One region of the Pseudoalteromonas sp. S3776 genome, then DNA from elsewhere that is predicted to be linked to it. Evidence: riboswitches for the same ligand, from Rfam matches in the RefSeq annotation. Region 1 holds a riboswitch; the other holds the start of a gene.

Evidence for each region. A riboswitch is a leader RNA that binds a small molecule or an ion and turns the genes downstream of it on or off. The one in region 1 is predicted to bind cyclic di-GMP.
Region 2: it holds a riboswitch for cyclic di-GMP, as region 1 does, so the genes downstream of both, CWC16_RS14030 (hypothetical protein) here and CWC16_RS03115 (chitin-binding protein) in region 1, are expected to answer to the same signal.

The regions. Positions count from the first base shown of each region.
Region 1 is NZ_PNCU01000004.1:2,510-18,086, forward strand. It holds gene CWC16_RS03080 (PGAP1-like alpha/beta domain-containing protein) at 1-559, shown strand, start outside; gene CWC16_RS03085 (hypothetical protein) at 556-765, opposite strand; gene CWC16_RS03090 (Dps family protein) at 1,112-1,585, shown strand; gene CWC16_RS03095 (TonB-dependent receptor domain-containing protein) at 1,823-4,765, opposite strand; gene CWC16_RS03100 (LytR/AlgR family response regulator transcription factor) at 5,008-5,763, shown strand; gene CWC16_RS03105 (hypothetical protein) at 5,780-6,178, opposite strand; gene CWC16_RS03110 (S9 family peptidase) at 6,239-8,356, opposite strand; gene CWC16_RS03115 (chitin-binding protein) at 8,476-9,042, opposite strand; cyclic di-GMP riboswitch class I at 9,138-9,220, opposite strand; gene CWC16_RS03120 (efflux RND transporter permease subunit) at 9,330-12,470, opposite strand; gene CWC16_RS03125 (efflux RND transporter periplasmic adaptor subunit) at 12,482-13,666, opposite strand; gene CWC16_RS03130 (zinc-dependent metalloprotease) at 13,957-15,577, shown strand, end outside.
Region 2 is NZ_PNCU01000035.1:127-15,703, reverse strand. It holds gene CWC16_RS14055 (LysR family transcriptional regulator) at 1-571, shown strand, start outside; gene CWC16_RS14050 (DUF2937 family protein) at 551-1,066, opposite strand; gene CWC16_RS14045 (RNA polymerase sigma factor) at 1,185-1,760, shown strand; gene CWC16_RS14040 (FecR family protein) at 1,757-2,833, shown strand; gene CWC16_RS14035 (TonB-dependent receptor plug domain-containing protein) at 2,842-5,877, shown strand; cyclic di-GMP riboswitch class I at 6,068-6,151, shown strand; gene CWC16_RS14030 (hypothetical protein) at 6,201-7,937, shown strand; gene CWC16_RS14025 (ferritin-like domain-containing protein) at 7,981-8,424, opposite strand; gene CWC16_RS14020 (LysR family transcriptional regulator) at 8,600-9,538, opposite strand; gene aceK (bifunctional isocitrate dehydrogenase kinase/phosphatase) at 9,556-11,274, opposite strand; gene CWC16_RS14010 (DUF4124 domain-containing protein) at 11,460-11,939, opposite strand; gene CWC16_RS14005 (DUF3413 domain-containing protein) at 12,022-13,518, opposite strand; gene CWC16_RS14000 (YejL family protein) at 13,524-13,736, opposite strand; gene yejK (nucleoid-associated protein YejK) at 13,799-14,815, shown strand; partial or broken gene CWC16_RS13990 (ribonuclease E) at 15,287-15,577, opposite strand, start outside.

The DNA of each region.
Region 1 (15,577 bases):
CTTTGTTATGCGCCCGCTGTGCTCTCGTCTTGAACAGTCTGGCGTTAAAGTACTTAATCTCACTTACAATACGCTCGACCCTAATTTAAGCACCATATTTAAACAAATTGATGAGTTTATTGGTGATGAGCCTTCTGCATTGGTATGCCACTCTATGGGCGGTTTAATTGCGCGCGCTTATTTAGAGGCAGGCTCGCAAGCGAGCCAATGCGTCACTAAAGTAATTACACTCGGCACGCCTCACCAAGGCAGCCACATAGCGAAAAAAATGAAGCAAAAAGGGTTTGAAACCTTTTTAAAAAACAGCGTTGAATTTTTACTCACCAAAAATGGTAATTGGCCGTTTAAGGCCAAGCTTTACAGTATTGCTGGCGATTTGCCCATTGGCTTAATGCCGTTAATTGTAAAAGGCAGCCAATCAGACGGCACTGTACTACTTGATGAAACCAAGCTTAAAGGCATGGCTGAGCATAAAGTATTTCATTTAAGCCACACCAGTATGATTTACTCTCGCCAAGTGCTTGAATACATTATTAAGTGCCTTAACGAAGCAGCCTAGCCTTCTCCCGCTTCTGCTATTTTATAACTGATTAAAAATATCACCCCTAAAATAAGTGGCATTGGCGCGGCAATGTAACCAAACGTGTCAGCATTAGCAAAGCTTGCGCCAGCCAAGTGCGCCACCAGCCCTAACACAAAGGCTATAACGGCTATACCTACCACTATTAATTCTGCTTTATTTTGTTTTACTGTTTTTGCATCCATAATTGCTCTCCAATAAATTTAAAATATTTATATAGCTCGAGAGAATTATGCGCTACAGCCACAGGCATTTACTGATTTAGATCAATACATCAAATAGCCAATATTCAACCTTGTAGAAAACTTGTTTTAGATCATAATTTATCCATGTTTTGTCTTTATTTTATTGTTAAGGGGTAGAATTTTAATAAATTCGTCCCATCTATATTGTATGCGTCATTTGTTGTGCTTTACGTTACTAATAGTTAAGACCTATTACACCGAGTGGTTTAAACGATTTTACTAATTAATAGCACTAAGCAATAATGATCATCAGTTCATAAATAAACGGTTCATCAAGGAGCAAGGTATGTCACAGGTAAATGCAATTGGTTTAAACAGCGCAAAAAGCGAAGGCATTGTTAAGTCACTCAATACATTATTGAGCAGCTACCAAATTCAATACATGAATGCGCGCGGTTTTCATTGGAATATTAAAGGCCGTAACTTTTTTGAATTACATATTAAATTTGAAGAGATTTACAACCTTCTGCTTGAAAAAGTAGATGAAATTGCTGAACGTATTTTAACGTTAGACGGCGCACCATTACATGCGTTTTCAGATTACTTAGAAGTAAGTGAAATTAAAGAAGCTAAAAACATTAGCGATGGTACCGCAGCCGTAGAAAACCTATTAGCTGGCTACAGCACACTAATTAAAATGCAACGTGAAGTACTTACTCAAGCAGGTGATGCAGATGATGAAGGTACAGCGTCATTAATGGGTGATTATATTTCAGAGCAAGAAAAGCTAGTATGGATGTTAAAAGCGTACTTAGACTAGACCAAAAAAAAAGCCCTCAAAAGGCGAGGGCTACAAATAGGGAGAATCGTAAATTTCTTTGCGATTCAAATACTATAGTAGCCTCCCCTACTGACTAAACAACGCCACTGTTACCAGTGGCGTTGTTTTTGGTTTAAGCGGTACGTAAACCATTTTAAAGTAATCCAGCCCACCCTTATCGCACTTGCATTAAAAAGCCCCAGCAATGGCTGAGGCTTTTGTTAACAGTATTAAAGGTTAAAATTTACTTCTAAAACCAATGTAGAAGGTTTGTCCGATTGGGTCATATGTACCTGCGTCGGTTTCAGTACCTGTGCTTGAGCCACTTACACCTGACAGTATACGTGGAGGCTCCTTATCAAATAAGTTGTTAGCACCGGCGTATAGCTCTACCGCGTCACTTATATGGTAGCTTGCTTGTACATCGTGGTAGGTTACTGAGCCAATACCCACACCACCAGCAGGAATACCAAAGCCACTTAAGAATTGATCATCAAAGTCAGCAGCCCCTATGTAAGTCATGCTCCAGTTAAAGTCAAAGTCATCAAGCTTATAGCCTAAGTTCCAGTTAGCTTTGTGTTCAGATGCGCCAATTTCACCAGCAAATTCATCTTTATCTGCACCAGGTAACGGAATGGTGTAACCATCAATCAAGTAAGTGTATGCAAGGCGAGTTCTAAATGCGCCTGGGCCAATATCGGCAGAGTAAGTAAGTGTTAAATCCACACCCTCTGTACCTAAACCACCACTATTTGATACACCGCTATCGATAAACTCAAGCGAGCCTGCACTGTTATTACCTGATGGACCGCTTCGACGGGTTATAAAGCTACAGAAACTATCATCGCCACCACCGTAACACTGGTCTAAAATAAACTGACGTGGTGTAGATACAATCGCATCCGTGATTTCTATGTCAAAATAATCTAGGGTAACGTCAAGGCCTGAAATTAACTCCTCTGGAGTAAATACCACACCCACAGTCACTGAGTCACCAACCTCTTCTTTTAAGTCTGGGTTACCACGGTTAAAACCACTAATGCCCTGTAAATCAGATTGATTAAGGGTAAACTCCCCGTTTGATGCAATATTATTTGCAACACCCACATCAACACGACATGCATCACCAACAGCGCCACCGCCGCTGTTTGTAACACCTATACATGGATCATTTAAACCACTTGGAAAGGTTTGCGAAGGCGGTGAAAACAACTCATCAATATTAGGCGCACGTGTAGAACGAGCGCGGGTAGCACGAAGGCGTAAGCTATCCATTACTTCCCAATCAACACCTACGTTCCAGCTTTCTGTGTTACCCACTGTTGAGTAGTCAGATAAACGCACTGCTGCGTTCATTGTTACGGCATCCAACACTGGGATATTCGCCTCAACATAGTATTCAGTTACATCAAAAGAGCCTTCGGTTGCAGGGATTGCATTACCGGCATTTAAGCCTGCTTGCTGTAGAGCATCAAATTCACTGCGAGAAAACTCTTCGCGGTACTCAAAACCAGCTGCTATACCTACCATACCTGCAGGCAGCTCAAATAAATCACCTGAAACGTTACCGCCAATAATTTCTTGTTCTACCGATGTAGAAAGCGTGCTTGGTGCACTTACAAAATCAATTGCACCTTGCGATAGTGAATTAAATCCGTAAATGTTCACTGGCGCACAATTAAAGCCACGCGCCGTTGCATCAATACAAATCGCTTCGTCGGTAATGCCGTCACCATCTAAGTCTTGGCTATCAATGACGGCCTCTAAACCTTGGCGAAAGCTTTGTACATTTACTAAGCCACCAGAGACTTGCGACTCTTTCGTTTTACCGTACACATAATAGGTATCGTAAAACCAGTTGTCGTTAATTTCACCCTGAAAGCCCACCGCTAAGCGGAATGTATCACGCTCTGCACGAGCACCACGGTTACCTACATCACTTAAACGTTTTGCAAAGAAGATATCACGCGCACCATCACCATCAGTGTCTGTTGCTGCATTGTAGATATCATCTGGTACAAAAGCGTTTCTGAGCATTTCACCATTTACATCAAATTCAATAGGCACACGACCATTAGCATAAATGTCATCTGATGCGAACGGGAAAGGCTCTAATTCTGAAATAGTGGTACTAGAAGCGTACGTCCCTTCAAAAAAGAAACTGTGTTTATCAGTAAGCTCATAACTACCATTTGAGGCGAACAGGTAGCGCTCTGTAGGTATAGCGATAGTACGTACACCACTTCGGTTAAAGCCGTTAGCATCTATACCGTCACCGCCATTGGTGCTAAACGAGTCTTGCAAGTTGTTGTTTGGGTCATAAGTAAAGCGTGTATCGCCTGCATCAAAACGCCCTTGCGGAGGAAATGATGAGAAAAACGGATTTACAGCTTCAAAAATAGAACCTGGATTTGCCGCCGGATCGTCTTCAAAATAAATACCTGAAAACTGGTCTACTGCAGAGCGCTCACGGTCGCGTGAAAACACAGCGCCTTGGTCTGAGTAGCCTAAGTGGAACATGGCTTGACCTTTGCCATCACCTGTAGTTAAACCCGAAGTAAAAGAAAACTGGCGCGATTCATCATCGCCCTCGCTTGATTCGCCGTACTGGCCTTCAAACTCTACGCCTTCAAAGTCATCTTTGAGTACAAAGTTAACTACACCCGCAACCGCATCAGAGCCATATACTGATGAGGCACCACCAGTCATAATTTCCACACGTTCAATAAATTGGCTAGGTATAGTATTTAAATCAACTGCCGAGCTACCTGGCACACCCGATACATAACGGCGACCATTAACAAGTACTAAAGTACGATTTGAACCTAAGTTACGCAAATCAACAGTAGCTACACCCGCGCTTGCCGTTGAAAAGTTAGAGTTAGTACGGCTAATAGCCGGAGAGCCAAATGCCGGGTTTTCTAGCAATAGGTTTTGAATATTTAAAGAGCCTGATGCATCAATTGCCTCGCCACTTACAACCTGTATAGGTGCTGATGACATTGCCTCTGCTGAACGAATACGAGAACCCGTTACTTGCACGCGTTCTATTTTTTCAAGTTCGTCTTCTTCTGCAGCTACACCTTGAAAAGAGAAGCCAGCTAGCACTGTCGCACTAAGCGCTAAAGACAAAGAAGATCGTTTAAATGTACGACAACCTGAGTTATTTATTTTTTTCATACTATAATGTCCCTGAATTGTTATTTTTGTAACTAGCTAGTTACAAACAATTAAACATTAAGTGGAATAATTTTAAGACACTATGTGCATTATTTAACTGGCGTTTAGTTTGGTATAAGCAGCAGGATTTATGGGATGAAGGCGTTTATCCCAAATTGTTATAGATTAGATTGAATTTTTTTAACATTTTTTTATTAAATACACGGTCTTTATAACTACACACTTTAGAGATGGAATTTTCTATGATTACTTACTTTCATGCACTAATCAGAGTTAACACGAGCAAACTTGCAACATTCTTAGCTCAACAAGTACAAGCTCACCGCCATTTTGACTCGCAAACGCAACTACCCGAGCAGCGTTTAGATCAAATAGATACCACTCGTTTTAATGTGCTTTTTTACGAATTATCTAATTTAAATGATCCCACTCAGATAGTGCACCTAACTGAACTGACTAAAACAATGAAAGTGGTCATAATTGCTAGGTCGGCTGAGTTTGCTAATTTTGCGTTTGAAGTCGGCGCAGTCGATTTTTTAACGACCGATGTAACCACCTCTAGGCTTGAAAAATGTTTCGAGAAGCTTATTCATTTATGTCCATTAGCTACACAAGCAGAGCGCCTGTTAAAAACAGCACATGAAAACGAGCAACCTATTGCTGCACATATTGTTGTTAAAGATGTAGGAAAAGTACGTTTAATAGATATTAACGATATTGTATGGATAAACGGCGCGGGTAATTATGTAGAACTACATTTTAATGGCAGCAGCGCCCCTGTTTTACATCGTGAAACAATGAAAAACATTGAACAACAGCTAGAGCCTGAAGGTTTTATACGCATTCACCGCTCCACGCTTGTTAGAAAACATGCCATTAAGGAGCTTATGCCAACAGATAGCGGCGACTATAAAGTTAAGCTTAAAAACAACATCTCATTAAATTTATCAAGAAGATACAAAAACTGCTTAGAGAGCATTATAAGCCCTGTTGCATAGGGCTTATAATGGCTTTTTACCAATAGTTTTTTATGTATTCATCGTCTGGGTGTTGTTGTAGGTAATTTTCTGAGTCTTTATAAAAATTTACCTCTACATCACTGCTGTTCCAGACTTTTTCAAACATGTTTTTAGCGATAATGTTTGCATACAAGTAATCTACGCGTTCGTAGCCACGCTCTTTAACGCTGGCAAAGTACATCTCTAGCGAGTCCATACTATCTACCGTTATTAACTCAAACTCTTCTAAGTTAACTACAACAAACTTTACTGCGCCTTTAGGGTGCATACTTAATTCGTTAACCACACCATTGGTTAGTAAATTAATTCCTTCGTTATTAAAACTACCAAATAGCTTTAAATACATAGTGGGTGGCTGAGAGCAAATCTGAAACTCTCCGTGTGCTCCAAACATAAATAACCTTATATTTATCAGTGCTTCATTAAAGCTTAATACATTTTGCGTATTTTGCAGCTAATTTATTAGTGCAATAAAAAAGGCCATTTCGAGCGCTTTTTCCTCTAAACTTTTAAAGCGGCCTGATGCGCCGCCATGGCCGGCATCCATATCCGTTTTAAAAACCAATATGTTATTATCCGTTTTTAGCTCTCGCATTTTCGCCACCCATTTCATAGGCTCCCAATATTGTACTTGAGAGTCGTGCAGGCCTGTGGTCACTAAAATATGCGGGTAGTCTTTGGCGCTGATATTATCGTATGGTGAGTACTTAGCTATAACATCATAAAAATATTCATCGTTTGGGTTGCCCCATTCATCATACTCGTTAGTGGTAAGTGGAATACTTTCATCTAACATGGTGGTTAACACATCTAAAAATGGCACATGGCACCCTACACCTAAATAAAGCGCTGGCGCTTGGTTTAAAACAGCCCCCATCAATAAGCCTCCTGCACTGCCGCCAGAGGCAAACACTTTGTTTTTATCACCGTAGCCTTGCTCAACAAGAGCCTTTGTAATATCAATAAAGTCGTTAAAACTATTTTGTTTATGCTCTTTTTTACCTTGCTCGTACCAGTGGCGTCCTAGCATTTCGGAGCCTCTAACATGTGCAATTGCATACACAAATCCGCGGTCTAGCAAACTCAATGAAGTACTCGAGAAACTCGGATCTATCGTGTAACCATATGCACCATAGCCGTATTGAAACAGCGGGTTAGTGCCATCTTTGGTAAAGGTGTCTTTTCTATAAACTAACGAAACAGGTACTTGCACGCCATCGCGTGCTGTCACAAGTAAGCGCTCAGAGGCGTAAAGTTCACTATTAAACCCACCCAGTACTTGCTGCTGTTTAAGTAATGTTTTTTCACCCGAGGCTAAATCAACATTGTACAACGTTCCTGGCGTGGTGAGGCTTGAATAATAAATACGTACCGAGCGCGCCTGGGGCTCGGGGTTCATCGCTACAGCGGCATAGTAGCACGGGTCGCTAAATTCAAGCGCCATGCGTGCTTGGGCTTTATTAATCACAACAAAGCGAGCTTGGCCTTGTTCGCGCTCAGTTAATACTAAAAAGTCATCAAATATTTCTACGCCTTCCAACAACACATGCTCGCGGTGCGCGGTGTGCTCTTGCCACTGCGTTTTATCTGCGATTGTTTCGCTTGTTGCCGTCATCAGTCTAAAGTTTTTAGCTTGCCAGTTGGTTACTATATAGAAAGTGTCGCCATGTTTATCAATATCAAACTCATGACCTTCCTCACGCCCCAGCAAAGGGTAAAACTCTCCTTGCGGGTTATTGGCATCAAGCACCCACGTATCATTTGTTTCGGTGGTGGCTAAATCAATAATAATTAAGCTCTCATCGCGGCTTTTACCCAAGCCCATAAAAAAGCTTTTATCGTGCTCTTCGTACACCATGACATCTTGGCTTTGCGCTGTGCCTAACTCGTGCCTAAACACCTGAAAACCCAGTAACGTTTGTAGGTCTTTTTTAACGTAAAATACGGTTTTATTGTCGTTAGCCCAAACAATTTGCCCTTCGGTATTTTCTAAAACATCGCTGAGCATTTCACCGGTTTGCAAATTTTTAAAATGTACGCTGTAAATTCTACGCCCTTCGGTATCTTCACTGTAGGCCATTAATTGCTCGCATGGGCTTAGCGCTACTTCACCTAGTTCATAAAATTCATGGTTTTGGGCTAAAACATTTACATCAAGTAGTAACTGCTTGTTATCAGTATTAATGCTCGTGCTTCTGTAATGGCGTGAATACTCATCATCGCCCCGAACCTCTGAGTGATACCAGTACTGACCATCTTTTACCGGTACCGTGTTGTCATTTTTTACGATGCGCCCTTTTAGTTCTTCAAAAATACTGTTTTGTAGCGGTTTTATCGCGGCTAGTTGCTCATCGCAATATGCATTTTCGGCTGCTAAATGGGCGAGTATTTCTTCGTTTTCGCGCTCATCATCACGCATCCAGTAGTAGTTATCGGTGCGCATTTTATTGTGCATAGTTAATTGATGGGGCTGCTTTTTAGCAACAGGAAAACGAGCTAATGATTGAGAAGAAAATTCACTTAATGACACAACAAAACCGTATAAAAAATAACAATGCGGGCAGTTTATCATAAAAATAAAAAAGCCCACTCATAGTGAGTGGGCTTGAGGTATAAGTCCAAATTTTAAAATTACTGCAATTTTATTCTTGTCATTACACCCATGGGAAGTTGGTTTTTATTTTAAAAGCGCTAAGAAACCTTAGTCCACGCCATCGCCCAGCTTTTTCCCACTCCGGGTTCAAAGCTTGGGTCTTTATCATTATTGGTTCTGCAAAACTGGCTAAATGGCCATGCCTTACACTGGTATATGTAACCTGTTTTAAGTTGTAGTACCTTAGTGCCCGCATTGTAATTTTCGCTACACTGAGGGTATACGTAATCATAATCTTGGTCGTTGTATTGTATTAAGTTGTCACACTTTGCTACACAATGAAACTCAACCTGTGCTTTATTAATACCGCTACTTTCTAGGGCAAATATTTCGTTATTTCGATAAGCTACAACCAAACCTTGCTTGGTCATTCTACCTGCACTTACTAAAGGGACATGCACGTTTATATATTCAGCAACTAAACGTGGCCAAGCATGGGGCTCACCTTGTTCCAAAGAGGTAATTTTATAATCAAACGATAAATCAACGAGCTCTCCTTGCATGTCTGAAAAGGTTACACTAATCACATCTCCAATGAATAATTGGGTATGATGATTTAAACAACCTATAGTTGACCATTTTCCACAGGCCAACGACGTATGCATAAACACAGTAACACCTTAAGAGTCACAAAATTTTATCCATTTCATATGGATACACAAAAACGACACACAGAGCAAGCGATACCGTACAATAATCACCCAGCAGCCCCGCTATCATAGTTTAAACCTTAGACCGGAAACTTTGCGTCTTAGCCTTTCGACTAATTTGCCAACAGAAAAATGATTATAAAACGGGCGCATGGCTTATTCAAACAAAAGAATGTAACCGAGATTTTTATGCAATCCTTAATAATTAAAAAGCCAACTCGCTAGAGTTGGCTTTAAGTGGTTTAAGATGTTTGATTTATAGGCGCTTTTCGCCTAAAAACTTTTCGAAAAACCATTTTAAACACGTTACCAATATCACCTAAAATTATGTATAAACATGGCACCAATATAAGCGTAATAAGTGTTGCAAACATCACAGCAAAGCCAAGCGCTACAGCCATAGGGATTACAAACTTAGCTTGTAAGCTGGTTTCAAACATTATGGGCAACACACCTGCAAAGGTGGTAATTGAGGTGAGTAATATTGCCCTAAAGCGTGCACAACCTGCTTCTATTACCGCGTTTTTAACGCTTACACCCTCACGGCGTACTTGGTTTACGTAATCGGTCATTACCAGCGAGTCGTTTATTACTACGCCGGCCGCGGCGATTAAACCAAAGCCCGACATTAAGCTAATGTCTAAATCAAACCAAAAGTGACCCCAAATAGCCCCCGTTAAACTAAACGGAATAACCGACATAACAATAAGCGGCTGGGCGTAACTTTTAAGTGGTACGGCAAGTAATATGTAAACTAAAATCATGCCGCCTACAAAAAACAGAAACTGCTCATTAGCTTGCGCTTGTTGCTCTTCTATTGCACCACCTAACTCTGATTTAACGCTTGGGTATTCCTCTTTAAGTTGTGGCAATAAGTTTTCTTTTACTTGCGAAACCACTTCGCCTGGCTCTATAACTTCTTCATCAATACTGCCGTATACATACACCGTACGATAACCGCCCTCACGGCGAATATAGCTAATCCCTGGCGTTTCGGTTAGCTCAACTACATCACCTAAAAGTACTTCACGCCCTTGCGGTGTAGTAACTACTGTGTGTTTTAGCGATGAAAACGCTTCGCGAGTCAGTTTAGGGTAACGTACCATTACTCTTACTTCTTCGCCGTTACGTATTACACGCTGCGCTTCGCCACCATAAAAACTGGCGCCTACTTGGTTTGCAATGTTAGCAAGGTCGAGTCCTAAATCGTAAGCGACAGGTTTTAAGCTCATTTGCACTTCTTTGCTAGCAGGGTCAATGGTCGAGCTTATATCAAACAAGCCTTTTTGTTGCTGCAGTAGCTGAATAAAACGACGGCCTGCGGCATTAAGCGTATCTATATCAGAGCCAAATAGTAAATAACCAAACTCACCTTCTCCGGTGCCGCCACCGCCGCCAACATCATCTTCAATAGTGAGTGATTTAATACCAGCAATGGTTGGCATGGCTTCTCGCCAGCGGCGCGAAAGTTCAAACGCGTTATAAGGGCGTAATTCTTCATCAACTAACGGCGCAAGTAACTGAGACTCGGTTCTGCCTTGATTAAACACCAGTACATCACGAATTATTTTTTGGCCAAATTCACGCTCTGTTTCTTCATCAACTCGCAACACCATGGCTTCTACTTCACGAATAGCTGCAATAGTTTGTAAGTCAGACACATTGTCGTTCATTTCTATATGAATTTGCGGAAAATCATGTGGCACTTTTGGAGTAGGTACAGTGCGTACTTTATTTGATGTGATAAGCGCAATGCTTATAAAAAACATAGCAATAAAGCCAAACAATACCGTCCAGCGCCAGTCTACACAGCGGGATATAAAACGCTTATAAGGGCCATTTACAAAACCAAAAAAGCGCGTATTAAACCTATCGCGCCAGCCACCTTTTTTAATAGGTGAAAAGTGCGTGTGGGCAATATGCGCCGGTAAAATAAGTTTTGACTCAACTAAGCTAAATACTAAACACAGTATTACTACTACAGCAATCGCGTAAAAGAAGGCACTTTCTGGCCCACTCGATAGTGTAAATGGGGCAAAGACTGCAATGGTTGTTAATACACCAAATGTAGCAGGGGTTGCTACACGGTTTGCACCACGAACGACGTTTTCAACTCCGCCTCCGCTTTTTTCTACCTCAGTATAAGCGGCTTCTCCTATTACTATGGCATCATCAACCACAATCCCGAGCACCATAATAAATGCAAACAACGAAATTATATTAATGCTTATACCAAATAACGGCATTAGCATCATTGCCCCTAAAAAGCACACCGGTAAGCCAATCATTACCCAAAGCGCTAATTTAAAGCGCAAGAATAACGAAAGCATAATAGCGACTAATATTGCCCCTTGAAACAAGTTAGCTTTCATCATATCAAGGCGCGCATTTAGGTAGTACGTCATGTCCATTAATGGCTCTAACCTAACACCCGGTGGTAGCTGGGTATTCTTTTGCTCAATATATGCTTTAACCGACTCGGCAACCGGAATCATGTTTTGATCTTGCGTAGCCTTTACCGACATATACACTGCGTTTTCGCCGTTAAATTTAAAGTAGCGCTCGCCTTCGGTAAATTGGTCTTTGATAACGGCAACGTCTTGAAGCAACACTTTAGCGCCGTATTCGCCTATTTTTACCGGTATTTGCCTAAACTCATCACCAGAGTAATACTGGTTTTCAACCCGAACAGAAATAACCCCCGCATCGGTTGTTAGTTGCCCCGCCGAAAAGTTAGCAGAATAACTGCGCACCGCGTTCATTACATCGCTTAGGGTTAAATTGTATTGGCGTAACGTGTCAGGGTCGATTTCGATGGCAATTTCATCAAGCGGCACATCGTTTTCTACCAACGATACGTTAGATAGCTGTAATAGCTCATCTTCAATTTGATTAGCAATTGGTTTGAGTTCTGTCAGCGGCAAGTCGGCAACCAAGGTCATCCCTATAACATCTTGCCTAAACTCAATCTGACTTATGGTGACCGGTTCCATACCCGCAGGAAAGGTTGCAATACCATCAACACGCAGCTTTACCTTATCAAGTACATCGGTAAGCTCTGCATCGGTGTTAATTTCAAGGCTTGCTCTACCGCCATTTCTAAAGGCGCGGTACACGCCCTTTTTAATTTCGGTCACATCCTTTAGTGATTCTTCAATTTTTATAAGAATGCTTTCTTCAATTTCTTGTGGTGAGGCACCGGGGTAATTGGCCTCAACATTAATGTAGTTAATTTCTACATTAGGAAACATTTGGCGCTGAATAGTTAAGTAGCTAATAACCCCCATAATGATGATAAAAACCATCATTAGGTTGGCTGCAACAGAGTTTTTAGCAAAATAAGCTATTAACCCTGTTTGTTTTTTTTCAATTGATTCGTTCATTAATTTACACCTTACAACTGTTGCGCATCAGCGCTACTTTCGGTGTTTTTATTAGCGTTACTTGGCTCGCTTATGCCAGCCACTTTAACCTGCATGCCTTTTTGTGGGTACTCAGGTAGCGTGGTAACTAACTTATCATCGGCATTAAGTCCGCTGCTAATATAAAAGTACTCGCCTTCTTCTCTCACTACGGTTACTTTGCGCGGTTCAAGCTCTTGGTTTTCGTTAACTATCCACACCGTTTGGTTATTCACTAATGATTGCGGCAAACGGTAAATATTATTAAGCATGGCACCTGCAAAATTAACCTGCACGTAGCTGCCAAATTTAATAGCCGGTTGCTGTGTTTTTAAGCCGTATGGGTCTTCAATACGTACCACTAAGCTGCTCATGCGCGTCGCGTTATCTACAATACCTAGGTCACGGTCAATCACGCCTTCACGTGTAAAACTGTTTAACCCTTTTTGAATAATAGTGGCCTTAATGCCCTTAATTCGCTCCGGTAAAAATACGCTATCAAATCCAGCAATAGGAATAATAACCTCTGCTGTTTCTATACTATTTAAATCAGCCACCTGTGCGCCCATAGCCACAAACTGACCAACGCCTACATTACGGCTCACTACTAACGCATCGTATGGGGCTTTTATATCGCAGTTTTCTAAATCGCGTTGTGCTCTTTTTAATGCGGCTTGCGCCGACTTAACCGCTGCTTGGGCGCTTAACACCTGCGGTTTGCGTAAAAATAAGTCGGTACGTGCTTTTCCCGGAAAACGTTTTGCTTCGTCTTCGGCTACTTTTGCCTGCGCTTGCTCTTCAATTAAAGCCGCTTTTGCACGCGCTAAATCGGCTTCGGCAACTAAAACGGCTGCTTCGTAGTTGTCTTTTTCAATGCTAATAAGTGTATCGCCACGAGAAACCACACCACCGGCTACAAAGTTAGGGTGCCAGCTAATTACTTCGCCCGACACTTGCGCCGCCAATTGTGTATTTTCTAATGGTTTTATTTCGCCATAGCTGTTTATTATTACTTGATGATTATTAGCTTCTACAGGCTCAACTTGCACGGTGGGGCGTGTATCTACTGCTGTTTTGTTTTGATCTTCTTGTGCAATAGCGTTTATTCCCTTAAAGCCCACTATACCAATGGCTAATGCTACAAATGGGAACACCCATCTCAGTGAATTTGATTGCATATCCTAATTACCTCATATTTCTACTAACACTATAATAACAGAGCGCAATAAAACATTAACCTGACATTTGTAAGCAACTGTTACAAATAAATTTAAAAACTCAGTTAAGGTACGTAGCCGTTTACAAATACCGGTAACTCATCGCATTTATTATATTTTGTTACAAATTTTTACTATTTAAAATCAGTGCATTACAAATTAGAGCTATGATTTCATCGAGAACATGTGCGAACAATTTTTAATTTACGTACAGTCACACTAAATAAATAACAGCGAAAAAGATTATAAAAATGAAATTAACAACCCTTGCGCTAACACTGAGTATAGCGCTAAGCGGTCACGCAGTGGCTGATGATAAAAAAGAAGACAAAAAATCAAAAACCCTGAGCGAAATGGTCGAAGGACAAACCGAATTTTCAGGTATTTTTAATTTATACCAAGACCAAAAAACCGGTGAACACTTAATGGTGATCACCGAATCGCAGCTTAATACCCCTTTTGTATACTTTGCCCATACAGTCGACGGTGTCACTGATGCCGGGCATTATCGCGGCGCGTATAGAGAAACCAAGCTCATTGAGTTTAGAAAATACTTTGACCGCATAGATATAGTGAGCAAAACACCTCGCTATAAATTTGATCAAAACAGCGCCATTGCCAAAGCAAGCAATGCCAATATCAGCGAAGCCGTTTTAGCCAGCATTAAAATAGAAAAAGAAGAAGAAGGTAAAATAGCCTTTAAGGTCAACAAGCTATTTTTAAGTGAAGCGCTACACAAGGTATCGCCAACGCCAAACCCAGCCGATAAAAACGCTAAAAAACGCTTTAAAGTAGGTAAATTAAATACTAAAAAGTCGCGTATTGTTAAGCAGCGCCCCTACCCAAACAACTTAGATATAGTCGTTGATTACGTATTTAGTAATGCCAGCCCCACCGTGCGTGGTACAAGTGCCGTAAGCGACCCGCGCAATATCTCTGTAAAGGTCCAGCACTCTTTTGTGGCATTACCTAAAAATGATTACCAACCACGTAAAGATGATGCGCGCATAGGTTATTTCACCAATCAATTTGATCTAATGACCTCAACCGACTGGGCGCCCTATGACGATGTTATTAAGCGCTGGGATCTACAAAAGAAAAACCCTGATGCTGAACTTTCTGAGCCGGTAAAACCAATTACCTGGTGGATAGAAAACACCACCCCTGTAGAGTGGCGCGACACAATACGCGATGCTGTGCTTACATGGAATAGCTCGTTTGAAAAAGCCGGTTTTAAAAACGCACTCGAAGTAAAAATCCAGCCCGATGACGCAACGTGGGATGCCGGCGATATTAACTACAACGTACTGCGTTGGACTTCATCACCAAAACCGCCATTTGGCGGCTACGGACCGGCTCTTGCCAACCCACTAACAGGTGAAATACTCGGCTCAGACATTATGCTTGAGTTTGTATTTATGAAAAACCGCTGGATTTACGACACGCTATACACCCAAGGCACAATGAGCCACGGCCAACACCTGCCTACACAGGATGAGTTAAATTGCTCACTAGGCCATGAAATTCAACAAAACCTGCTGGTTGCTAAAGGCTTAGCAACAGGTGCCTCGATTGATGACAATGAAATGATTCGCCAAGGTTTAACCCAGTTAATTCTTCATGAAGTGGGTCATACATTAGGCTTAAACCACAATATGAAATCGTCTATTTTGTGGGATGAAAAAGAGGTTCATGACAAAAATAAAACTCAAGGCATAGTAACCGGTTCTGTGATGGATTATGCACCCGCTAACATCGCGCCAATCGGTGTACAGCAAGGTGATATTTTTCAAACTAAGCCGGGTCCTTATGATGATTGGGCTATCAACTATGGCTATAGCAGCGCCTTAGAAGATAAAGCTGCCGAACAAG
Region 2 (15,577 bases), on a different contig from region 1:
TGTTATGCCTAAGTTGACCGAGTTTGAAACACAATACCCAGCACTTAAGCTCGATTTTTTAATTACAGATCATTTTGTCAATGTAGTCGATGATGCGCAAGACGTGGCAATTAGAGTAGGGCAGTTAACCGATTCTGGCCTGCTTTCACGTAAGATTGTCAATAACTCGCGTATTTTGTGTGCCGCGCCAAGTTACATAAAAAAGCATGGTATGCCCCATACATTAAGCGAATTAGCTGAGCACTATTGGGTGTGCTTACCCTGGCAAAGGCAGTTAAAACTGTATGATGAAAACAATAAAATACACACCTTTAATGCCAAAACACGCTTTACTATTTCTAATTCCGATAATATGACGCAGGCAGCACTTGCGGGACATGGCATAGCCATTAAATCCAAAATAGCCATTAATGATGAGCTAAGTGCCGGAAGTTTAGTAGAGGTTATGCCCAATGCAATGGCACAAAGTGACGCTCCAGTGTGGTTTTTACGCCCTCAAAATAGCTTAACCACCCGTAAAACAGAGGTGTTTTACGAGTTCATGAAGTCTTTATTTGCCAGCTATGAATAAGCGATAATATCCTCGCTTAATAATAAACAAGGTTATAAAGCCAAAAAACTCAGCAAAAATAGCAATTATTATGGCGCTTGCAAGCGCTGCTATTATAGAGTCTTTTTTTAACACTATTTGCCCTTCAAAGCGTTGCCATACTTGCTTTTTAATGCTGCTAAAGCCACTGGTTAAGGTATATAAATAAGGTGATTGGTTAAAGTTATTAACTGCCACTTGTAGGGATTGTTGTCGATCATAGAGGGTTTTGATATGGATAGCCCCTTTACCGACTACATCGTCTCCAATATTTTCATAGTGGGCAATTAGCTTGTTTAAATCGTTATTAAAGTAGTTTTGAGCATCTTTTCTAAACGGCGCTAATGCGTTATTTGCCTCAACAAAATGTGCCTGTAAAGCATGGCCGTAGTCACTCACAAAGGCGGGTATTTGTACCCCTAATAGTAAACCTGCTGCAAAAAAACTGAGCCTTATGTAATCTAATAATTTACTCATTTGATCTCCTGTTTACTCAAATCCTACCTAAACAACGGCAAATTAACATTTACGCTTGTTTTTATGCTAAAAACTCGTAATCTATCGGTAATAAAACAACAATAGGCCTATGTTAAGGATGACTACCAAAGTAAATATGACATCAACGTTTGTTGATATCACTAAGCAATTAAAACGCTTTGTGTCGCGTATTGTACAGCCCGATGACGTAGATGACATTGTGCAAGAAACTTTTATTAAAAGCTACGAAGCTGATTTAAAACAAGATATTCAGTTTAGACGCAGCTACATGCTCAAAACTGCAAAGCACTTAGCACTTAATCATATAGCCAAATGGGACAATAAATTTAGTGACTCGTTAGAGCACGATGCAGAATTACCTCCGCTGCTAAAATCCTCACAACTTGAGGATGAATACACCTCAAAAGAGCGTTTTTTACTTTTTTGTAGAGCAACGGATCAATTAAATTCTTCTATCCGTAAATGTTTTATATTTAAAAAAGTGTACGGTATGAGCCAAAAAGAAATTGCCCAGCACATGCAACTAAGTGAAAGCACCGTAGAAAAACACATAGCCAAAGGGTTATTACAAACCATGTTATACATGAAAGAACATGAACAAACTTATAACCAATCTGTGGCAAGTAATTCAGCTCGTAATTCGGCGCTGCCAATTGAGAGGGTGGCTAAATGAGCAACGTTCACCAATTTACCTCAAAAGATTTAATTTTAGAAAAAGCATGTGAATGGATAAGCGCCATTGACAGAGGCTTAAATAAAAATGAAAAAGAGCAGTTTAAGCTCTGGATGATGCAAAGCACCGCCCATCAAGATGCTGTATACGAACTGGCCCAGCTGTGGGATGAACTGGCCGTATTAAACGAACTGAGTAGTTTGTTTCCACATAGAAATGCAAAACCGCAGAAAAATAAGTGGGCGTTTACTAGTGCCATTGCCGCAAGCTTATTTGCGGCATTAATGGTGTGCAGTTATTTATTAATTAGTCTTGAAAACGGCTACAACGCAGAGCAGGCCAAAATAAACTACACCAAAATTTATACAACCAAAGTAGGTGAACAAGCCACGTACGTTTTACCTGATGGCACAATTGTGCAACTAAACACCAATAGTTTACTCGAGGTAGCTTATAGCAAAGGGCGACGTCAGCTATTACTGAGTAAGGGAGAAGGGCGTTTTAATGTAGCAAAAGATCCAGCTCGACCCTTTAGTGTGATGGCTGGCGATAAAAGCTTTACGGCACTGGGTACTGTATTTAATGTACAGCGAAATACCTCGTCTGATTTAGAGCTTGTTGTAACCGAAGGCAAAGTGATGATCACCGATCCTAGTGTTGCAGTTAATGCTGATGATTTTAAAGACTACCAACTGGCTGATAATAACGCTAAAAAAGTCCGAAATATTAATGCTAATATTGTTATCTCAGGCGAAAAAGCAATTATTGAACAAAGCATTACCAAGCCTATTACCCAACTTTCTGTGGACGACGTACAACGTGATTTAGCGTGGCAGAACGGTATGTTAATTTTTAATGGTGAGCATTTAAGCGATGCCTTAAATGAAGTGAGCCGTTACACCCCTACACGATTTGAGCTGTCGAGCGCTGAGCTTGCCAACATAAAAGTAGCGGGTGTATTTAAAGCCGGAGATGTTGAGGGATTACTTGAGAGTTTGCAGACTAATTTTGCAATAGAGCATGAGCATTTAGGTGAGCATATGGTGAGCCTAACACAGCAAACTAAATCATAAGAAATGTTATGCATATCAAACAAATGTTAGGTGAAGTTGCATTTTCAAATGTTATTGGTAAAAAAAAGTTTAAAAAAAAGATAAAAAACTATAGAGGAATTTTGTTTGTCAGCTGTTTATATAAATTGCGCAGTAACCAAACGCATCTACTTAGTGGTTTAAGTGTACTTGCTCCGGCTATTTTTAGCATGAGTGTGCAAGGGGCAACACAAACTACCCAGAAAATGGTGCAATTTGATATACAAGCGCAGCGAGCAGACAAAGCCTTAATAGAATTTGCTAAACAAACAGAGCAAACCGTAGTGTTTTCTTATGAGTTGGCAAAAAAATACCAAGCAAATTCGGTTTATGGTTTTTATACCCAATTAGATGCACTGCAAGCATTATTAGTGGGGACTGAGCTCGATGCGGTTGTCGATCAAAATGGTTTACTGAGTATAAAACTCAAACAAATCAATAGGAAAGATAACAACATGATGAAGCTTTCAGGGGTTAGTGCAGCTGTATTACCAGCATTGCTTGCAGCAAATTCACACGGTGTGAATGCAGCCGAGGACGTTGCGCAAGAGAATATAGAAAAAATTGCTATTGTAGGTAGCCGTGTCGCAGGGCGCTCAGTAGAAGATTTACCCGTACCCGTTGATATTTTAAGTGCTGAAGCACTTGAAAACACAGGCCAAACCGAAGTTGGCCGTATGTTGCAATCTATTGCACCTTCATTTAACTTTTCAAGCTCGTCAATTAGTGACGGCACAGATGCCTTACGACCTGCAACACTGCGTGGCTTAGGGCCTGACCAAACATTAGTGCTGATTAATGGTAAGCGTCGTCATCAGGCAAGTATTATTCATATCAACACCTCAGTAGGACGTGGTACCGCAGGTACCGATATGAATGCTATTCCGGCCTCTGCTATTAAACGTATAGAAGTATTACGAGATGGCGCCGCAGCGCAATACGGCTCAGATGCAATTGCCGGTGTAATTAATATTGTACTCAAAGATGGCAGCGAAGGCGGTAAAGCGGCCGTTAATTACGGCGAATATTCAGAAGGCGACGGCGAAACAGTAAACGTTGATTTTAATAAAGGGTTTGCCCTAGGTGATAGCGGCTACTTAAATGCAACGCTTAATTACCGCGACCGCGCGCCTACTAACCGCGCTGGCTTACATGGCTCATGTCAGTTTTATGGCTGTACAGAGCTGAGTGATGGTACTTTATTGGCTGGCGATCCGCGTGAACTGACCGCCGATAGAGATACCTTCCGTATTGGCGATGCCGACTCACAACAATTTGGCTTAACGGTTAATACAGGGTATGAGTTAGGTGATGGCGAGTTGTATGGCTTTATTACGTATTCAACGCGCGATAACGAATCAGCGGCGTTTTTCCGTCACAATGCAAATGCAGGCGGTAACCCGGTATTACAAGATAACGATGCCACCATCCCGTTAGGCTTTTTACCTAAAATTAATACCACCATTGACGATATTTCTTATAACTTTGGTTACAAAACCGATTTTGATAACGACGCAAGCTTAGATGTATCGTACACATACGGTGAAAACAGCATTGATTACACAACCAGTGACACAGTTAATGCCTCGTACGCTAACTTTTTACGTTACGAGCAAGGTTTAAGTGCCGCTGATATACGCAATACTATTCCGCGAGAAGCTTATGCTTATGGTATGGAGCTATCACTGCAAACCATTAATATAGATTTTACACAAAACTTTGATGACTATTCACTGGCAATGGGTGCAGAAATTCGTACTGATGAATACCGCATTTTAGAGGGCAGCGAATATGCGTACCGTGATTACGACACCCTTGATGGGGTAAGTATTTATAGTGGTTTAAGTGGCGGAGTGGGCTCAGAAGATGCCTCTGGTGGCACTCAAGGTTTTGGTGGTTCTTCACCGGCGTCATCGGTTGATGAGTCGCGCGATGTAATTTCGTTTTACCTTGATGCAGAAACTTACCTAATTGAAGATGTTATTTTATCAGGCGCACTGCGTTACGATAATTACAAAGGCTTTGGCGATACGGTAAACTTTAAGCTTGCCGGTAACTGGGCAATTACTGATGATGTGTCATTGCGTGGTGCATTAAGTTCAGGCTTTAGAGCACCGTCAATGCAGCAATTGTACTTTAACAACATTAGTACACAATTCGTTGTAGCGGAAGACGGCTCATTAGTTGCTGAGGAAGTAGGTACATTCAGAAACGACTCAACCCTTGCGCAAAGTCTAGGTATTCCAAAGCTTAAAGAAGAAAAATCGCAAAACCGCAGTTTAGGTATTGTTTACAATGTAACAGACAACATTAATGTTACTGTAGATTACTACTCAATTGATATTGACGACCGCATAGTAATTAGTAACCGTTTAGGCAAAGGGCTTTCTTCAAGCCTAGATGCGGCATTAATCAGCTCAGGCGCAGGTGCAGGGCAGTTTTTCTTAAATGGTGCCGATACCGAAACTTCGGGTATTGATTTTGTAGCGACTTGGAATACTGAGGGCTTAGGCGGCACACTTGATTTTACTTTAGCGGCTAACTTTACAGAAACTGAGGTTGTATCGTTATTTACGCCATCGGGTTCAGGGCTAGAAACAGTACCTGTTGAAGATGTATTCTCTGATCAAGAAATTTCAATTATTGAAGAGTGGCAACCAGAAGATCGCATTAATTTAAGTGCGCTTTATCAGCGTGGTGACTGGACAGTAAACCTTTCACTTAACCGCTTTGGTGAATACACAGTAGAAGATGGCGGTCGGCAAACTTACGGAGCAGAAATTTTAACTGACGTTAAAGTTAACTATTTTGTGACCGAAGATTTATCTGTCAATATTGGTGCAAACAACTTATTTGACGTATACCCAGATAAAAACACCATTGGTAACTCACGTTCGGGCACAATTGTAGACGCTAACGGTAATACAATTGTAAGCAGCGATGGTGTATTTGAATACTCTCGCCGCTCTGCACCATTTGGTTTTAACGGTGCATACTACTACGTAGGTGCAGAATACCGCTTTTAATAAATAACACTCCCTTATGTTATTTAAGTTCAAAGGGCCGTAAGGCCCTTTTTTCGTAACTTACTATTTTTGAAGGTAATTATTTTTTAATAATAATTTATTAATTTTTATTGTTGACAGGAAGTAATAAAGGATTAGAATTCACCTCGTTCCTGAATGTTTTTCGAACAATTGGAACTAAATTTATTAACATTAATTTCGGCAAATTCACTGAAAGGTGAAGACGCAAAGTCTCCGGTCTAAGGGCTTAGCCTATGATAGCGGGATCGCCTCGTACATATGTTGTATGCAGTAAAGCGTCATGCCATCTCATTGGAGATCGTATGAATATGATGAATATCAAATCACTTCTTACCCTGTTATTAATACTTTCATTTAATGTGAAAACAGTTCTGGCTGATACCGCTATAAGGTTCAATGGCGTCGACAGTTATGCCAGTTTTGACGTATGGCAACCAACAGGTCCGTTTAAAATTGTAGTGTGGCTCGGTGAAGTACCAAGTGACCCATCTAAGAAAACCTATTTACTATCTAATTCTAATACAAAGGAGTTTGTATTATTTAATCAGTCAAGTGTACAAATGAAGTTTGGTGATAAATACCCAGGTATATGGAATAAGCTTAATTTTTATCAAACACGTTTTCTAGAAATTACAGTAAAAGATGGAGAGTTAATTGCTTCCGACGGGGTCAAAAGTGTTTCAGTAAAAAAAGACTATATTGATCCTATAGATATCTCATTCGACTGGTTATTTAGAAGGTCTAATAAATTTTCAGAAGGCGCACTGCAGGGTTTAGGATTAATCGACTTAAATAACTTTGAGAATAGCCGTAATTTCGGGGTAAGCGCCTCAGGAGACCCACAACTAATATCTGTAAAAGAGGACTCATTTTTTGAATTCCACAATATTACACCAGATGATTTAATAATAGGATTAGATGTACCTAATCCTAATGTCTCAGCTGTAAATACTATCTCTGAGTTAGCTGAAATGATATCTATCAAATATCCAGGTAACCCACTTATTAACAATACAGCTAACACAGGAAACGAGTATGCGTGGAATGGGTATTATTGGTTAAGAACATACCTACACTTTTATAGTGTAACCAAAAACCTCGAGTATTTAGATTTAGCTGTAGAGTTAGCTAATAAAATGCTTAGTGATACAGATATAACACGAAATAGAAATAGCTTTTCTGCATCGAATAATTATAAACGAGCACCTAAACTTTTTTTAAACGAAAGAGATAAGATTGCGCCCGGTTGGGAGAGATCACTTAGTGATTCAAGTATAACTGTATTGACTGATGGTATGATTTTAAACGGTATTATGCGTATAGTTGATATAATTAGAACAGAAAATCTAACGGATTATTTCTCTTTTGCCGATTCATATACATTGAGTGCTCATAAGATTGTTGACAGCCATGAAAGCTCATACAGCGATAGTAAGAACTCAGCTATAAAAGGCAGCTTTTACTATGTAAATCTTTATAATGAGAATTATGGCGATACTGGTTTATACAGTAACCCTTTAGCACATAATCATAATCTAACTATGGCAACTGCTATGCTCTACTTGGATAAATGGGGTGATAGACCTGATTTTTACAAAACAAAAATAATGGGCATAATAGATTTTTTTACAGAAAACCTCGAATTTCAGAATGATGGTGCCTGCACATGGAATTATAATTGGGACCGTCGCGGAGAATCGTACGAAAGATATGAAGATATTAGTCATGGTCATATCGATGTTGGGTTTTTTGTTGTAGCTGATAAAGAGGGATACTTGAATAATGTAGATGTTATGAAGTGTTTAGCAAAAACCGCCATTGAACGCATCGCCATTGGACCTGGACCTATACCGCAATTTGTAACTGGAGATGGTATTAGTCAAAAAAGTGAGCAAATTGCATTCTCTTATGATTGGCGAGAGCTGTCTAAATTTGAGCCATCAATTATAAATCGTTCTAATAATATAATGAGACATGCAGTAGGCAGAATCAATTGGTTTAGACAATATGCAGCTATAGCTATGACTTTGGAAAAATAATTTAAAATGGCTTAGTTAAATTTTAACTAAGCCATTTAAGTACTTAGTGCTTTTGCATGCGGCTCATTTCTGTATGGCAACTTTGCATGGTTAATAACGTTTTAGCTAATGCAGCTTCACAATCAGCGGGCTGTGGTTTGTCCATAGCTGCTTTAATTTCTTCAAGAGTTTTATCTTCTACTTCTTCAAGCTCCTTAACGTATGTTTTATCGTTATCAGAGCTGAAAGTAGTGAGCAGGGCGGTGTAAGCTCTGCGCGCTTCTACAGCAAAAGAAGAGCCGTCTTCACGCTCGCCTTTTTCGTTAACTGCATAAGGTTGTAAGCGCTCAACACTTACTTTTCGTGCGTCAATCATGCGTTGAAATAATGCGCCAATGGCTGGGTCTTCAACTTTTTCTTGCGCTTTTTGATAAAAATCAATGCCACTGTTCATTACTTGGATGATGTCAGTAATATGAGTTGCTTCGGTTCCTTGATGGGTATTCATAATGACCTCTCTTTACATGAATTTAAATGTCATAGTAAATAGAGCAAAGGGCATTCCAAGTTTTCGATTTGTTTTTAAGTGTTTGAAATTTAAGTTTATTATATATTATTAATAGCAAGCGAGGTTATTTAAATTAATATAACCTCGCAAATTTTACATGGCTTTTGTAATAAGGTTATTTAAGTTCATCTGCCACTTCGGCTACTTTTTGGCGCAACCAAATATGACTTGCGTCGCGATGTAGTAAAGGGCTCCAAATCATATCAAGCTCAAAAGGCGGTATAGGAAATGGCGGCTCTAAAATTTTAAGGCCTGCATCATCTAAGTAAATATTGGCAGCTTTTGAAGGTAAGGTTGCTACTAAGTTTTGCTCTTTGGCTAAATGAATGGCTACGTGGTAATTACGGGTAAACGTGGCAATATTTCGGTGTTTACCAAAATGAGCAAGTGCTTCATCAACCCAACCTAGCTTTTGTACATCTTTAGGGTCCATTCCTACACCTACCCCAAAGCCGGTTTTACTTACCCAGATATGACGCGCTTTTAAATAGCTATCTAGGCTGAAATTTTCGATAATTGGGTTGTCGGCTTTTACTAAGCAGCAAAAGCTGTCTTTCCAAATACGTTTATGATGAAAAGATTGCGGTAGGTTTTCAAAGCGGTTAATGGCCATATCCACTTTACCATTTTCAACATCATGGAATGTTACATCACTTGGTGTGAGTATATCTAACGTTGTATCGGGTGCTTCTTCATGAAGTTTACTTAAAAGCTTTGGCGCTAAGGTACTGGCTGCGTAGTCACTGGCCATTATTCTAAATACACGTTTACTTTGGCTGGCTTCAAATTCACGATTCGGTGCGAGGGTTTCCTCTAGAGTCATTAATATACCGCGAATAACTGGCTGCAGCTCTATAGCGCGCTCTGTAGGAACCATACCTTCACTGGTGCGCACCAAAATAGGATCGTTAAACAAATTGCGTAAGCGCTTAAGGCCGTTACTCATGGCCGGTTGAGTAATACTTAACTGGTTAGCGGCGCGGGTTACATTGCACTCGCGCAATAGAGTATCAAGGTAAACCAGCAAATTTAAATCTATTTTACTTATGTTCATTGTGTGTCCTTTAACGCTTACCAGTGATGAATAAAGCGTTGTGCTGTCGGGTATGGGTATATGTGACTAACATAGCCCTTTTTGATATTTTGTTGAGCTTGCTTCCAAAAGCTAACATCAACAAGCTCGGGGTGTGTACTGAGCAAAAACTGTTTGTACTTTGGGTTTGGCATTACAAAGGTACAAAGTTGCTCAGGAAAAACATCCTGTGGCGCAACTGAGTAGCTTTGTTCATCGGTTAAGTAATCATCATAGCTTTTGGCCTTAGGTAAGGCTCTAAAGTTCATATCAGTTAAGTACTGAACCTCATCATAATCGTAAAAAATAATTCGGCTGTGTTTGCTTACGCCAAAATTTTTAAGCAGCATATCGCCTGGGAATATATTTACCGCAATCATTTCTTTAAGAGCTTGTCCGTATTCTTCTATTGCATCGGCGGCACTTTCTTCGCTTGCATTTTCTAAAAATAAATTGAGCGGTGTCATGCGCCTTTCAATATATAAGTGCTTTATAATAAGCCACGGCCCTTCAATAACCATAGATGAGCCAATGGTTTTATGCAGCTGCGCTAGTAATTTACTATCAAAGCGAGCCAAAGGAAATACGACGTTAGAGTACTCTATGGTGTCGGCCATGCGGCCAACCCGATCGTGACTTTTTACCAATTGATAGCGTTTAAGTACGGTATCGCGGCCAAACGGTTTGCTTTCGCCAAACTTGTCTTTAATAACTTTAAAGACGTAACCAAATGAGGGCAGCGTAAATACCATCATCACCATGCCCGGGGTGCCTGGCGCTATTATAAAGTTATCGTTTGAGTGAGATAAGTGATGTAAAAACTCACGGTAAAACTCAGTCTTGCCTTGTTTATGAAACCCGATGGCATTGTAGAGCTCAGCAAGCGTTTTATTAGGCATAAGTTGATTTAAAAATCGCACCATAGCCGAAGGCGCATGGGTTTCTACCATAAAATAGGCACGTGCAAAGCCAAAAATAACCCGCATTTGCGATGATTTGGTTAACAGTGCATCGAGATATAAACCTTTATCTTCATGATGAAGTACCGCGATAATAAAAGGCTGTACACCACTTTGAGAGACCACTCTGCCCACAATATAGGCTGCTTTATTACGATAAAAAGGTGCGTGCAAAATATCAAAACGCATTTGCCAAGGTTGGTGGTGTGTGTCGGGCGCTTGTTTATAAAATGCTTTTACGAGCAAACGTATATCACGCTCTAAATTTACAAATGGGGCTTTAAAATCAAAATGTTCAATAATGCGCTTTATAGTGGGTTTTAAACCATCAACCACAGGAAAGTAGCTTCGGTATTCTGCCTCAACAGGAATAGCAGGCGCATCTTTTAATGTGGCTTGTACAAATATAAAGTCGTTATGAAAATAGCGCCTGTGGTACAAACGGCAAAATACTGAGTTATAAAACGTTTCGGCAAGTTCAGCTTGAGGGTGGAAGCATAAAAAACGTTGGTACAGTTTTTTTACTTCTAGCCAAAGCTGTTCATCTAAGTGCTCAGTTAAGTGTGCCTGTTTTAATGCTTTTGTTGTTTCGTTTACTCTGTCATCGTAATAACTAATGCGCAGTTTACTTATGTCATTAATATGCTGCCAATCACGTTTAGCGAAGGCAAGCGGGGCTTGAGCGGTAGTTTTTTGAAACAGCTGATAATGCTTTTTAAAGCCCGTTAAAATTAATTCTGCTATGTGGCGTGGCTGCATAAACACTCCTTAAAAAAGTGCATATAACGTTTTTAGTGTTAGTGGTGCGGATACGTTATACACGTTAGAGCTTTAACTCTATAGTTGTTAAGGGTATGTTATTTTAAGTTTAAAACCAAGATAAATATTCTCGGTTTTTATACTTTGCGCTTAAAGCATAATTGAGTGTGATGGTAAAAGCTATGCTATTGGAAGGAGGCTATTTTTTTCTCTAACTTTTTAATACGTTTTTCAATTTCGGTTGTTTGCTTTTTATGCTCTTTATTTATTATTTTTAACTGCTTGGTTATATCTTTGCTAATTAACTTTTTATCCTCGTCATCTAAAATTCGATTAAGTCGCTGTTGCTGATTGTACTCAGCGCGGTCTTTCTTACGTTTTATAATTGCTAACTTATTATTATTGCTTCTCAATTCTGCTTGCAGATCAAGCACAATACGTTCGCGCTCGAGTGCGTTTAGCTCTTTTGTGTAATCTTGCGCCGGTGCAGTATTAATTCCTGATACAGTATTAATTGTGTAGGCGGTAGCGTTATCTTTACATGGGAATTGCGAAAAGATAGTGCCGTTTTTTGTCACGCATTTATAGTAGGTTGTGGCATTTTGCGCATGCAGAGAAAGTGGAAGTACCATTACTGCGCATAAAAAAAGTGTGTGTTTTTGCATTAAGTTCATCCCTGAGCGTTTACTATGATTTAGTAAATATAACCTAGCTTGGTGGTATAGCAAGCTAGGTTAAGGGATAGGACTATTGTGTGTAGGTTTTTAGCTTTTTAATACTTTGTACTAAAAACGGGATATCGAGACTTTGCTCTATAGAAAAACCTTCAGCGGCAGATATATTTTTATAGTTACCGTCTGAATCTATAAGCGTAATTCTATCTTTTTTGTAAGCAATAACTACACCTTGCGAGTAGTTAACGCCGGTATCTGTTTTTTTCTTATAGAGGTTTTCACCTAGCATGGTTTGCGTAACAACAGACTTACAGTTTAAGTATTGCCCTACACTGGTTGCAATAATATCACTAGGTTGAATAAGCCCGTCTACCTTGGCTATTTGCTTATCAGAGCTGTATAACACCGATGATGTAACTACTTCTGAGCTATTATTCGCTAAGCTAAAGGCAAAAATATGCGTGTCGTCATTGCGTGGAGAAGGGGCATCCTCTGCTTTTATAATTCTAATCGCACTGTTTGAGTGGGCTTGGTCGTTTATAAAGCTTAATTCTTCAATGCCCGTAAGTTCAATGCTTCTTCGTTGGCTTTGCCATGCAGGCAAGGTTTGCTCTGATAAAATACTCATTTTATAAAAAGAAGGTAAGCCATACACTAAACTAAATAAGCTATCGCCATGGTGTGTTGGCTGTAAAAACTGATCAGTCCTATGTAGGTTTTCATGTTTAGCAACAAACTGTTTTAACTGTTCGTCGCTCTCAAATACAAAAATATCAACTTGTTGCTCGGTGTAATCGTCGCACTTTTGTAAAGGCGAAGGAATTTGATAATTAACGTTTTGATTATTAATTCTTACATCGTGAGCTTGTTTGTAGCTTTCAATGTCGAGTAAATCATTTTTAGCTAATAAACTTTTAGCGGTTGTAGGGTACGAAAGCGGTAAAACGTTATCTTGCTTCGTTATATCAAACTTTAAATTTGCATCGGCCCAAATGTGAATACTGTGGCTAAGTGCAAAACACAATACTAAAAACGAGCTGGCAAAACGGGCAAACTTAAGTTGTTTTAAACGCGCTAAATGCTGCCATGTATAGTTACTTACAACTAGCTGAAAGCCTAAAATAAGTAAAACAATCCCCCCAGCTAACAATGTAGTAAGGGCCGGTGAGCTAGTAAGGCGATGCCATAGTAAAGAAATAATTTCCGGTAGCGCAGAAGAGCTTAAGTGGTAGCCCAAATTAACATATACATATGCATCAAGCGTTAATATAGATGCCCCAAGTGTTGCAATAACGGCAGCCATACCTCGAATATGGCGGGGATAAGGAAACACTAAGCTTAAAGGAAATACCGTCAGCACAAACGCTAAAAAAGCGATAAAGCTCGTATGGCTTAACCACGTCACTAACATATAGGTAATACCCATAAAGCTAGTTGGCGGTGAATCAGCAAATAAAAAACTTAGGCTAATAAAAAGCGCTAAACCAATGTTTGCAAAAGTGAACCAATGGCCCCAACTTAATAACTGACTCGCTTTAGATGAAAAATGATTGTGCTGCGATAAATTCATATAATTTATTTAACCGACTGAGCAAGTGCTTTTGCAAAGTTCTCAGTTACGGCTTGTCTTTTCCCTGCAGGTACATGCTCTTTTAGGATATGCGTGATAGAATTTCCTAAACACATAAGGCTTAAATCAACCGGCGCATTATGTTGCGTTAGCACATCAATGAGCTGATCGACGATTTGTTCTACTTCTTCATTAGAGTATTTTGATAAGATTGGCATCAGTTGGTTCAATAAAAGAGTTATATTCTCGTATTTTAACACCAGAGGCGTGAAAAACAAAGATGACAACAGACGTTAAAAAATTAGTCGTTCATTATGTAGACAAAAAAGACGACGATACGCAAATTCACCTCCGAAACGATGAAATGGTGATTAATGATAAAGTCGCTGTTTTTATCGAACAACTCCATCATGCATACAACTCAAAGCCAGGCAAAGGTTACTGTGCATTTAGTGGCGATAAAAACAGTGTTGTAGCGTCAGCAATGCAAAGCTATCGTAACGACGAATTAGGCTTTTGGCACATGACCGAGCAAGCATCTACGGTTTTAAAAGAAGAGCTTGATAAGTACGCCTTTAGTGAAACCGGTTATTTAGTATTTTGTCATTATCAGTATGTGGCTACTGATTACATGCTAATAGCTATGATCAACATTAAAGAGCACTACAGCATGACCTCAGAGCTCGATTTAGCAGCGTCGCGCCACTTAGATATATCGCGCATGCAATTAGCAGCTCGCATTGATTTAACCGCATGGGACACACAAGCTGACGACAATCGTTATATTTCGTTTATTAAAGGGCGAGCAGGGAGAAAAGTAGCAGACTTTTTCTTAGATTTTTTAGGGTGTGAAGAGGGCATAGACCCTAAACAACAAAGCCAAGTGATGCTCAGCGCTGTTGAAGATTATTTATCTGAGCAGGAGTTTGATAAATCAGAAAAAGACGAATTACGTAAGCAAGTATTTGACTACTGTAATGACTGTGTAACCACAGGTGAAGATGCAAGCGTAACTGAACTTTCGGCGACTTTAACTAAAGGCGATGACAGTCCATTTGACAGCTTTTGTAAAGAGCAAAGCTACGATTTAGAAGACTCTTTCCCCGTTGATAAAAAAACCGTGACCAGTATGGTTAAGTTCTCGGGCTTAGGCGGCGGTGTAAGTGTAAGTTTTGAGCGCAAACATTTAGGCGAGCGTGTAACTTACAATGAAGCGACCGATACACTAGTCATTAAAGGCATTCCACCTAACTTAAAAGATCAACTACAACGTTTTATGGAAAGTGAAAGTGAGTAAACTCATTTGATCTAATTAAAAGCCGATTTAAGAGCGCGATATTTATATCGCGCTTTTTTATTTTTGCTAGGTAGTAAAGCCACTTAAAAGTCTATTGCACAAAGAAAAGTGAATGAGAATAAAATGAGAAAACAACACCAATTTAAACAATTATTTTTTCATTTGTTCTCTAAAAGCGCAGCGTCTCATATCCTCTTTGTGAATATACGTTTATTACGGGCTTTGCCCGGCACGCCAATAAGTTGTGCGTCTACAAGTTACTATTATTCAAGGTTTTTAAGTTTGGCTGGAGTCATAAAGTTTGCTTAGGCGAGAAGCAACGCAGCTATTTATTTTTGCTAATAAAGATCTATTGCACAAAGAGAAGCGAAAGAGGGGCAAATGAGAAAATACATTTCAGGACAAGACAGGTTTTAAAACAAAAAAGCCCCGCTATTTATTAATAGCGGGGCTTTTTAATTAGGCTAAGGGTTACTCAGCGCTCATTGTTTTAGTCATTGCAGAACTTGCACGACCTGCTGGTTTAATTGAACCTGCGCGTAAGCCGCTATCAGGCACTAACTCACGTTTGTCGTGTGCCATGGCAACTGATGTATGCTTTACGTCGCTATCAGCAACAGGTGTCGGCTGTGCCATTGGTGCACTTGCCGCGCCTTTGGTGATAGCCGTTTTAGCATTTGCATCTTTTTGAGTTGCATTTGTAGTAACTGGTTGCTCAGCTGCTACAGGCTCTGCTTTAACAGGCTCTGGTGTTGCTGGTTG